DNA from 2 places in the Janthinobacterium sp. SUN118 genome. Region 1 is predicted to be linked to the other one. Evidence: predicted binding sites of a transcription regulator. Region 1 holds the regulator's gene; the other holds the start of a gene.
The links. Region 1 encodes NrdR, which represses ribonucleotide reductase genes. Its sites were predicted from a motif close to CACNANATNTNGTG; they were not measured.
Positions count from the first base shown of each region.

Region 2: O0880_RS22860 (ribonucleoside triphosphate reductase) is a predicted target of NrdR. The motif match lies at 2,094-2,107, and genes of this name have one in related genera.

Region 1 is NZ_JAPUBV010000005.1:257,451-262,952, reverse strand. Features, by position in the region: gene O0880_RS25160 (ExbD/TolR family protein) at 1-412, opposite strand, end outside; gene tolQ (protein TolQ) at 428-1,117, opposite strand; gene ybgC (tol-pal system-associated acyl-CoA thioesterase) at 1,164-1,565, opposite strand; ZMP/ZTP riboswitch at 1,880-2,006, shown strand; gene glyA (serine hydroxymethyltransferase) at 2,118-3,365, shown strand; gene nrdR (transcriptional regulator NrdR) at 3,511-3,972, shown strand; gene pilV (type IV pilus modification protein PilV) at 4,350-4,943, shown strand; gene O0880_RS25130 (PilW family protein) at 4,940-5,502, shown strand, end outside.
Region 2 is NZ_JAPUBV010000004.1:225,144-230,645, reverse strand. Features, by position in the region: gene O0880_RS22870 (anaerobic ribonucleoside-triphosphate reductase activating protein) at 1-109, opposite strand, end outside; gene nrdD (anaerobic ribonucleoside-triphosphate reductase) at 99-299, opposite strand; gene O0880_RS22860 (ribonucleoside triphosphate reductase) at 296-2,047, opposite strand; gene O0880_RS22855 (hypothetical protein) at 2,171-2,659, opposite strand; gene O0880_RS22850 (peptidase U32 family protein) at 2,747-3,781, shown strand; gene O0880_RS22845 (U32 family peptidase) at 3,791-4,687, shown strand; gene O0880_RS22840 (SCP2 sterol-binding domain-containing protein) at 4,708-5,253, shown strand; gene O0880_RS22835 (heavy-metal-associated domain-containing protein) at 5,270-5,502, opposite strand, start outside.

The DNA.
Region 1 (5,502 bases):
TGCCCATCTTTTTCGCTTCCGAAATCAGCTGGATCACATCGTCGTACTTGCTTTCCTTGTCGCCCGCGATCAGCACGGGATAGTCGGGATTGGTCTCGTGCAAGCCACGCAGCTTGCGCAGCAGGGCGTCGCGGTTCGGTTCCGTTTCCGGCGCCAGCTGTTCCTTGCCGATCACGCCGATCGACAGCGAGCCGTTCGGCTTGAGCACGATCTGGATATAGTCATCGGGCGGTTTCGCCGTCTTTTCCGCGTTGGGCAGGTTCACCACGCTGGGATTGTTCGACGACGGCATCACCATGAAAATGATCAGCAGTACCAGCATCACGTCGATATATGGCACGACGTTGATTTCCGACTTGAACTTGCGGCCTCGGCCGCCGCGCATGCCGCCGCTATTGAATGAAGAGCCCATGGACGCTGCTCCCTCTTAGCGCGACTGGCGCTGCAGGATGTTGGAGAATTCCTCGACGAAGCTTTCGAAGCGGATCGCCAGGCGGTCGATGTCATGCGAGAAACGGTTGTAGGCCACGACGGCGGGAATGGCCGCGAACAGGCCGATGGCGGTGGCAATCAGCGCTTCGGCAATGCCGGGCGCGACGGCGGCCAGCGTGGCTTGCTGCACGTTGGCCAGGCCGCGGAAGGCGTTCATGATGCCCCACACGGTGCCGAGCAGGCCGATGTACGGCGAGACGGAGCCGACGGACGCGAGGAAGGCCAGGTGCGATTCGAGCACGTCCATTTCGCGCTGGAAGGCGGCGCGCATGGCGCGGCGGGCGCCGTCGAGCACGGCGCCGACGTCGAGCGCTTCGCGCGAACCGTACGATGCCTTGCCCTTGATGAATTCGCCCATGCCGGCATCGAAGATGCGGGCCAGCGCGCCGCTCTGGTCGCGGTTGCCGTTGGCGCTCTGGTGCAGCGCATGCAGGTTGCCGCCGGCCCAGAAGCTGCGTTCAAATTCGATGGTTTGCTTGCGGGCCTGACGTACCGCAAACATCTTGCGGAAAATGTAGGTCCAGCTGGTGAGGGAGATCAGCAACAGCAGGGCCATGATCAATTGCACGATCAGGTGGGCATTGGAGATGAGCGCGAGGAAAGAAAGATCTTGTGTAACGTTCATTGGCTGGCAGTCTGTTGGTGAATTGTCCGGGGGTGGCGGGTAGGGCTCAGGCGGCGCGCATGCGGACCGCCACTGCATCAGGCACGGCGCGCGGGCGCAGTGCCGAGTCGACGCAGCCGATCTTGACGCGGGCCGTATTGAGCAGGCTGTCGCCGCACCAGGCTTGTTGCAGGAAAACGATGGAGGCGCGCCCCATTTTCTCTATGCTTAAGGTTAATCTTATCGTGTCATCGAGTCTGGCCGGCGCATGATAGTCGGCGTTGACGCTTTTGACAACGAACATCGCGTCATGCTGTTGCAGCAGTTCCTGCTGGCCTACCTCGATGGCGCGCAGCCATTCTGTGCGCGCGCGCTCAAAGAACTTCAGGTAGTTTGCGTAGTAAACGATGCCACCGGCGTCGGTGTCTTCATAGTAGACACGTACGTTCCAGGTAAAGACTGAAGGCATGTTTATTGCGCCAGTAGTGAGATTGAGCAACATTTTACGCGATTTTTCTTCTTGTGACTTGAGGCGCTTGCCTGAATGCCATGCAAAAGCAGCATGCAAGTTGCACCGCAGCATTGTAAGTCTGGGGTGTCCAATGGCAAGCTTCGTAACATACGCTTACATGCCGCAGCCAGGTTTAAGTTCAGCTTAAGAACTGGCGTAGCGGCCCGGTTGATGCTGCGGCGTGCCCGGGCTTGCATGGCGCGCGGCGATTATAGCCGCACCGTTGCATTCCTTGCTCAATTTGAGCACTTAACTTACAATTTGATTTCCATTACGTCTCACGTGACTGGCGAAAAGTCGAAGCGATCTCCACAGTGTGGCGGTCCGCTTACCGGCGAAAGGTGGACACCCACCGGGAAACGTGAGATTTTTCATCAGCCGTTCGCCTGGGTAGCCACTATGGAAAAGCACGAAGAGGCTGCCTGTCCAATGTTGTTATTCACTTAACGCCGGCTCCCCTCATTCGATCCAACCTGCCAGTACAAGCACCCTCATACTTGGAGTTTTTACATGTTTGCAAAAGATCACACCCTCGCCAACGTCGATCCTGAATTGTTCGCCGTCATTCAAAAAGAAAACGTGCGCCAGCACGATCACATCGAGTTGATCGCGTCGGAAAACTACACCTCGCCAGCCGTGATGGAAGCGCAAGGTTCGCAACTGACGAACAAGTATGCCGAAGGCTATCCAGGCAAGCGCTACTACGGCGGCTGCGAATACGTCGACGTGGCCGAGCAACTGGCGATCGACCGCGTGAAACAGCTGTTCGGCGCCGAATGCGCGAACGTGCAGCCGAACTCGGGCTCGCAAGCGAACCAGGGCGTGTTCTTCGCCATGCTGAAACCAGGCGACCTGATCATGGGTATGTCGCTGGCCGAAGGCGGCCACCTGACGCACGGCATGCCGCTGAACATGTCCGGCAAATGGTTCGACGTCGTGTCCTACGGCTTGACGGCGGAAGAAGACATCGACTACGAGGCCATGGAACGCCTGGCGCGCGAACGCAAGCCCAAGCTGATCATCGCCGGCGCGTCCGCATTCTCGAAAAAGATCGACTTCGAGCGTTTCAGCAAGATCGCCAAGGAAGTGGGCGCCTACTTCATGGTCGACATGGCCCACTACGCCGGCCTGATCGCCGCCGGCCTGTACCCGAACCCGGTGCCATTCGCCGACTTCGTCACCTCGACCACGCACAAATCGCTGCGCGGCCCGCGCGGCGGCATCATCCTGATGAAGGCCGAGCACGAAAAAGCCATCAACTCGGCCATCTTCCCCGGCATCCAGGGCGGCCCGCTGATGCACGTGATCGCCGGCAAGGCCGTCGCCTTCAAGGAAGCGCTGAGCCCTGAATTCGTCGACTACCAGAAGCAAGTGATCAAGAACGCCGACGTGCTGGCGAAAACTCTGATCAAGCGCGGCCTGCGCATCGTTTCCGGCGGCACCGAATCGCACGTCATGCTGGTCGACCTGCGCGCCAAGAACCTGACGGGCAAGGAAGCCGAAGCCATCCTCGGTTCCGCGCACATCACCTGCAACAAGAACGGCATCCCGAACGACCCGCAAAAGCCATTCGTCACCTCGGGCATCCGCCTGGGCAGCCCGGCGATGACGACGCGCGGTTTCAAGGAAGCGCAAGCGGAAGAAGTGGGCAACCTGATCGCCGACGTGCTGGACAATCCGCATGACGCCGCCACCATCGAGCGCGTGAAAGCGGCCGTGAAAGTGCTGGCCGACGCGCACCCGGTCTACGCCGCATAATTATTTGTCCAGAATGTGTCATACAGAGTAAGATTCTGTCTGACACATTCCGTTGTGCCCATGGGCGCCCGGAGTGATTCGGGCGCCCTTTAATTTAAGAGCGGCGATTTTCCGTCATTCACTACTATAAAGTTGTATCCGCCACATGAAATGTCCATTTTGCCAGCACGGCGACACCCAGGTTCTCGATACGCGCGTATCGGAGGAATGGGATGCCATACGGCGCCGCCGCCGCTGCAGCAAATGCGACAAGCGCTTCACCACCTATGAGCGCATTGAACTTATCATGCCGGCCGTCGTCAAAAAGAATGGCAGCCGGACGGAGTTCGCTGCGGATAAGTTGCGCGGCAGTTTGATGCTGGCCTTGCGCAAGCGCCCCGTCGCGGCCGCCTCAGTGGACACGGCCATCGCGTCCATCCAGGAAAAACTGCTGACCAGCGGCTTGCGCGAAGTCGATTCCGGCTATATCGGCGAACTCGTCATGCAGGAATTGAAGCGCCTCGACAAGATCGCCTACATCCGCTTCGCTTCCGTCTACAAGAATTTCGAAGACCTGGCCGAGTTCCAGGATGCGATCGCCGAAGTGGGACAGGCGCGCAAGCCCTGATTTGCCTCTGATCGCGGCGCGCTGGCGGCTGGCGTGCGGCGGACGTTTCGGCGCCTTGCCGTCCGGCGATTCGTCGCCTCACTGTCGCACCATCTCATTCGTCCATCGTCCAGACTCGATGCACCCTGCAGGGCTGGCCGCCCTATGGCCGCATCGTCACGGCCGCGTGTAGGCGCCACCTGGCCATGCCGCGCGCGATGCTGCTGCTTGCCTGGCGTTTCCGGCAAGCGGTCTGATCAATTCCAGCAGCTTTTTTTCTTCGCGCCGCGCCTTTTTGCCACATCGTTTGCGCTGCCGCATACCAGAGTCTTTGACCGCGCCTATCGTGTAGCTGGGCCGCCCGTTCCTGCGGTCCGTTTTGCGCGAGGGAGCACTTCATGGACAACGGAGGCCGCCGCAGGGCGACGATGGTCGGCAGCAGCCTGGTCGAGGTGCTGGTGTCGCTGCTGCTACTGGCGCTGGGCTTGCTCGGCGCCAGCATATTGCAGCTGACTTCCCTGCGCGCGCGCCATGAGTCGGCGCTGCTGTCGGCCGGCGCCCAGCTGGCTTCTGGCATGGCCGAGCGCATGCGCGCCAATGGCGGCCTCCTGCATGGTCCCGACGCCAACAATCCCTATTTGAACCTGGCTTACGAAGCGGCGCCGGATGGTGACGAACCGCCTGGCGGCGCGCCCGACTGCTTTGGCGCCTCCGCCTGCGGCGCGGCACAGCTGGCGCAATTCGACATCGCCGAGTGGAAACAGCAGCTGCATGTCGCCTTGCCCGGCGCGCGCCTGCTGATCTGCCGCGACGCCCAGGCATGGGACAGCGCCGCGCAAGGCTTGCACTGGGCTTGCAGCGGCGGCAAGGGCGCGCCCATCGTCATCAAGCTGGGCTGGCGTGGCCGCCGTCCCGACGGCAAGCCTGCCGTGAATGGGGCCGGCGAGTCGCTGCCCAAGCTGGCATTGCAACTGGGCGGAGGCGGCGCATGAATGCCGCACGACGCTGGCGTGCCGGCATGAGCCTGGTTGAATTGCTGGTGGCCCTGTCCCTGGGTGCCTTGCTGATGCTGGCCGCCAGCACCGTGCTGCTGGCGGCCAGCGGCAGTTACTTCGACCAGTCCGCCAGCGCGCGCCTGGATGACAACGGCCGCTATGCGCTCGATGCCATCGCCAGGGCCGTGCGCCAGACGGCGTACGTGAATTGGGACAGCAGCGCCGCGCCGGTCGCCCACGCGGCGCATGACAGCGCCAATATCGCCGGGCTCGACGCGCACAGCCTGGACAAGAACAGCGAGGGCATCAGCCAGCCGCTGCCGGCCGCCGTGCATGGCAGCGACGTGCTGGCCTTGCGCTATTACGGCGCCGGCATGGGAGAGAACGGCGATGGCTCCGTCCTCAATTGCGCCGGCTTTGGCGTCGGCGCCGCGCAGACGGAGGCGCAGCGGGGCTGGAGCATTTTTTATGTGGCGCAGGGCGCCGACGGCGAGGGAGAATTGCGCTGCAAGTACCGCGGCGCGAACGGCTGGGGCGCCGACGCCATCATCCGTGG
Region 2 (5,502 bases), on a different contig from region 1:
AGCCGCAGCGCCACGGGCAGCCCTGCACGAAGACCACGGCCGCCAGCTTGCCCGGATAGTCGCTGGCGGAAAAGGGCGTCAGGCCGCCCACTTTCAGTTCAGCCGCCATGGCAGGCGGGCTGGCCAAGCCGGGCGCCCGTTTCCGTAAAGTACTGGCGCTCGTGGAATTCGCCCTGCTTGCCGATGTTGAACGAGGCGACGGGACGGTGATAGCCCATCACGCGGGTCCAGATTTCGCAGCGCTGGCGTTCGCTGTCGACGAGGGTGATGGCGGGAGTGAAGTCGGGACGTGCGTTCATGGCGTTTCCTCAAGAGATGCAACAGGGTGGGCCTGCTTGCGGGCGATGAGCTCCGCGTCGCAGGTGGGACAGAATTCGTGCTTGCCGGCCAGGTAGCCGTGGCGCGGGCAGATGGAAAACGTGGGCGTGACCGTGATGTAGGGCAGCGAGAAGCGGCTCAGGGCGCGCTTCACGAGTTCGCGGCAGGCGTTGGCGTCCGACAGCGCTTCCGTCATGTACAGGTGCAGCACCGTGCCGCCCGTGTACTTGCGCTGCAGCGCGTCCTGCAGTTCCAGCGCCTCGAACGGGTCGTCCGTATGGCCGACGGGCAGCTGCGAGGAATTCGTGTAATAGGGGTTGTCCGGCGTGCCCGCCTGCAGGATGGCGGGGAAGCGCTTGCGGTCTTCGCGGGCGAAGCGGTAGGTCGTGCCCTCGGCCGGCGTCGCTTCCAGGTTGTACATATGCCCCGTCTCTTCCTGGAATGCCAGCATGCGGGCGCGCACGTGGTCGAGCAGGCGCACGGCCAGCGCATGGCCTTCGGGCGCCGTGATGTCATAGGCGTCGCCGCTGAAATTGCGGATCATCTCGTTGATGCCGTTCACGCCCAGCGTGGAAAAGTGGTTGCGCAGGGTGCCCAGGTAGCGTTTCGTGTAGGGGAACAGGCCTTGCTGCATCAGTTCCTCGATGGTGGTGCGCTTGATTTCCAGGCTGGTCTTGCCCAGTTCCAGCAGGCGGTCCAGGTCCGCCAGCAGCGCTTTCTCGTCGCCGCGCCACAAATGGCCCAGGCGCGCGCAGTTGACCGTCACCACGCCGAGGGAACCGGTCTGCTCGGCCGAGCCGAACAGGCCGTTGCCGCGTTTCAGCAGTTCGCGCAAGTCCAGCTGCAATCGGCAGCACATGGAGCGGATCATGTTCGGCTTGAGTTCCGAATTGATGAAATTCTGGAAGTAGGGCAGGCCGTAGCGGGCCGTCATCTCGAACAGGCGTTCGGCGTTCTCGCTATGCCAGTCGAAGTCCTCGGTGATGTTGTAGGTCGGGATGGGAAACGTGAAGACGCGGCCCTTGGCGTCGCCCGCCATCATGATCTCGATGTAGGCGCGGTTGATCATGTCCATCTCGGCCTGCAGCTCGCCATAGCTGAAATCCATCTCCTGGCCGGCGATGACGGGGATCTGCTCGCGCAGGTCGTCCGGGCAGACCCAGTCGAAGGTGAGGTTGGTGAACGGCGTCTGCGTGCCCCAGCGCGATGGCACGTTGAGGTTGAAGATCAGCTCCTGCATGTACTGGCGCATGTCCTCGTAGCGCAGGCTGTCCTTGCGGATGAAGGGCGCCATGTAGGTGTCGAAGGAGCTGAACGCCTGCGCGCCGGCCCATTCGTTTTGCAGCGTGCCGAGGAAGTTGACGATCTGGCCGATGGCGCTCGACATATGCTTCGGCGGGCTCGATTCGATCTTGCCCGGCACGCCATTCAAGCCTTCGTGCAACAGGGTGCGCAGCGACCAGCCGGCGCAATAGCCGGCCAGCATGTCGAGGTCGTGGATGTGCAGGGCCGCTTCGCGGTGCGCCGCGCCCACAGCCGGCGGGTACACCTGGTCGAGCCAGTAGTTGGCGATGACCTTGCCCGAGACGTTGAGGATCAGGCCGCCCAGGGAATAACCCTGGTTGGCGTTGGCGTTGACGCGCCAGTCGCGCCGGTCCAGATATTCATTGACGGACGCGGCGACATCGACCTGGCCGGGGGCTGTTCTTGCTGGTGCTGTAGTTGACATGGAATCTCCAATAAACACAACATGCGGTGTTTTCATGGAGATTAATCACTAAATGTAGTGACGTCAAAGGGGGCGTGCAGTTGCCTGTCAAATCCTTGACGCAGGTGAAAAAAGCGCCCCCGTTTACTTTTTCGCGCGTCCCTGGCGCAGGATGAAGCAGCTCAGACCGAACCAGGCGGCGCCGCAGACGGCGATGCTGAGGAGGGAGGCAGGCAGCACGTGCGCCCAGATTTCCAGCGGCGAGAACGTGCTCCAGCTGGCGACGCGCAAGTCGAAGGTGACGTAGTTCGCCAGCAGCCAGTAGACGGCCAGCAGGCCCGTGCAGATGGCCGCCTGGCGCGGCACGGACATGGCGCGGCGCGCCAAGACGGCCAGCAGGAACAGCAGCAGCACGCCCGGATACGCGCCCAGCACCTCGGGCGACAGGATGGACAGCGTCTCGGCGTCAAGGCCGTCGGCCGGCGCCGCCCACTGCACCTGCAGCACGGTGAGGAACAGGGTCAGCAGGAAGATCAGCAGCGGTTTGCGGGGCATGGCGGTCGGTGGAATCGGGTAACGGGACGGGCATTTTACAGCCAGGTCAAGCAATTCGCGCGCGTGCCGGCCATGCATGCATTCCTTCACCTGGGTCAAGGACTGGGCGCCATGGGCGGGGCTATAGTCTGCACCCTGAGCCGACACAGGAATGTGAATATCATGATGCTTGAAGCAACCACCGCCACCCGCGTGGCCGGACCGCTGGAACTGGTCTGTCCCGCCGGCAGCCTGCCCGCCCTGAAGGCGGCCGTCGACAATGGCGCCGACACCGTGTACCTGGGTTTTCGCGACGCCACCAACGCGCGCAATTTCGCCGGCCTCAATTTCGACGAGAAGGCCATCGCCGAGGGCGTGCGCTACGCCCACCAGTATGGACGCAAGGTCTTGCTGGCCTTGAATACCTATCCGCAGCCGCACAACTGGGCCGTATGGCGCAGCGCCATCGACCGCGCCGCGCAGGCCGGCATCGACGCCATGATCGTCGCCGATCCGGGCCTGATGGCGTATGCGGCCCAGCACCAGCCGCAGCTGCGCCTGCACCTGTCCGTGCAGGGGTCGGCCACCAATTACGAGGCCATCAATTTTTACCATGAACACTTCGGCATCGCCCGCGCCGTGCTGCCGCGCGTGCTGTCGATGGCGCAGGTCGAGCAATTGATCGCCAAGACGGATGTCGAGATCGAGGTCTTCGGCTTCGGCAGCCTGTGCGTGATGGTCGAGGGCCGCTGCGCGCTGTCCTCGTATGCGACGGGCGAGGCGCCGAATACCCACGGCGTGTGCTCGCCGGCCAAGGCCGTGCGCTGGCTGGAGACGCCGAACGGCCTGGAATCGCGCCTGAACGGCGTGCTGATCGACCGTTACGCGCCGGGCGAGAACGCCAGCTACCCGACCCTGTGCAAGGGACGTTTCGAAGTCAACGACGAAGAGTATTACGCGATCGAGGAGCCGGCCAGCCTGAATACCCTGGCGCTGCTGCCGCAATTGATCGCCATGGGCGTGCGCGCCGTGAAGATCGAAGGGCGCCAGCGCAGCCCCGCCTACGTGGCGCAGGTGACGCGCGTGTGGCGCGAAGCGATCGACGCCTGCCGCGAAGGCAATGCGCGCTACGCCGTCAAGCCGGGCTGGATGGCGGCCATGGACAAGCTGGCCGAGGGCCAGCAGCACACGTTGGGCGCTTACCACCGCTCCTGGAAATAAAGGATGAACATGCTGAAACTCTCTTTGGGCCCCTTGCTGTACTACTGGCCGCGCGCCACCGTGTTCGAGTTTTACCAGCAGATCGCCGGCACCGCCGTCGATATCGTCTACCTGGGCGAAACCGTGTGCTCGCGCCGGCATGAACTGCGCCTGGCCGACTGGCTCGATATCGCCGACATGCTGGCTGCAGCCGGCAAGGAAGTGGTGCTGTCGACGCAGGCGCTGATCGAGGCGGGCGCCGAACTGGCGACCCTGCGCCGCATCACGGGCAATGGCCGCTATGCGGTCGAGGCGAACGACATGGGCGCCGTGCATTGCATGGCGAAGGGCGCGCCTTTCATCGCCGGCCCGCACCTGAACCTGTTCAATGGTCCCAGCCTGCAATTGCTGGCGCGCCTGGGCGCCCGGCGCTGGGTGATGCCGCTGGAAATGGGCCAGGAAGCACTGGCCGAGATGCAGCGCCAGAAACCGGAAGGGCTGGAAACGGAAGTCTTTGCCTATGGCCGCATGCCGCTGGCGTTTTCCGCGCGCTGCTTCACGGCGCGTAACCGCAACCTGCCGAAGGACGATTGCGGCTACAGCTGCCTGGAAGAACCGGATGGCCTGCTGCTGCGCACGCGCGACGAAGTGCCGTTCCTCGTGCTCAACGGCACGCAGACACAGTCGGCGCTGGTCTACAACCTGGTGCGCGAACTCGACGCCATGCACGCCATGGGCGTGTCCGTCGCGCGCCTCAGCCCGCAAGCCATGCATACGGACCAGGTCATCGCCATTTTCGACCGCGCGCGGCGCGGCCTGGTCAGCGGCGTCGGTGCGCAGGCCCAGCTGGCGGCCTGCCAGCCGGCCGGCGCCTGCGACGGCTACTGGCATGGCCAGCCCGGCATGGAACAGCACGCCGCTCATTGAACGCATCGAAAGGACACACCATGCAAGATCAACTGGAACGATTGCCCGTCCCCGTGCCGGCCCCCGCCCAGGCCAGGGCGGGCCTGCCGAAGGGACCGCTGGCTTACCGGCTGCCGGAACCGCTGGCCGAATTGCTGTCGAAGCTGCCGCCGTATCCGGCGTCCTGGCTGTTCGTGCAGGGGCTGAACCGCCTGCTGGCGCCCCAATTGCCCGACGATGTGCGACAGAGCCTGGAAGGCCGCAGTCTGCGCTTGCGCCTGCTGGATGCGGGCATCGCCTTCGATTTCGAGTGGCAGGGCACGGTCTTCGTGGCCGAGCGCTATGCCGACGTGCCCGAGCTGTGCATCGCCGCCAGCGTGCACGACCTGATGCTGCTGGCGCGGCGCCAGGAAGATCCCGACACCCTGTTTTTCAGCCGCCGCCTGAGCCTGGAAGGCGATACGGAGCTGGGGCTGCTGTTCAAGAACACGCTCGACGCCATCGAGCTGCCGCCGTTCGACCTGCAGGCGCTGGGGCCGCGCCGCGTGCTGGCCCATCTGCGCGACCGCGGCGCGCGCGGCGGCTGACCGGCCGGGAAGAGGGTCAGTGGCGGCAGTGGCCGCAGGCGCCGCTGCACGACGGCAGTTGTTCCCCATCGGATGCCTCGCCCATGAAACCGGCATCGTTGACGGCGGCCAGCAGGCGCTCCTGGCTGGCCAGCCGCTCGTCGAATTGCACCGTGGCGCCGTGGCGGGCCAGCGAGACGCACACCGTGGCCACGCCGCTGACGGCTTCGAGCGCGCCCGTCAGCCTGTCGGCGCAGCCTTCGTGATCCA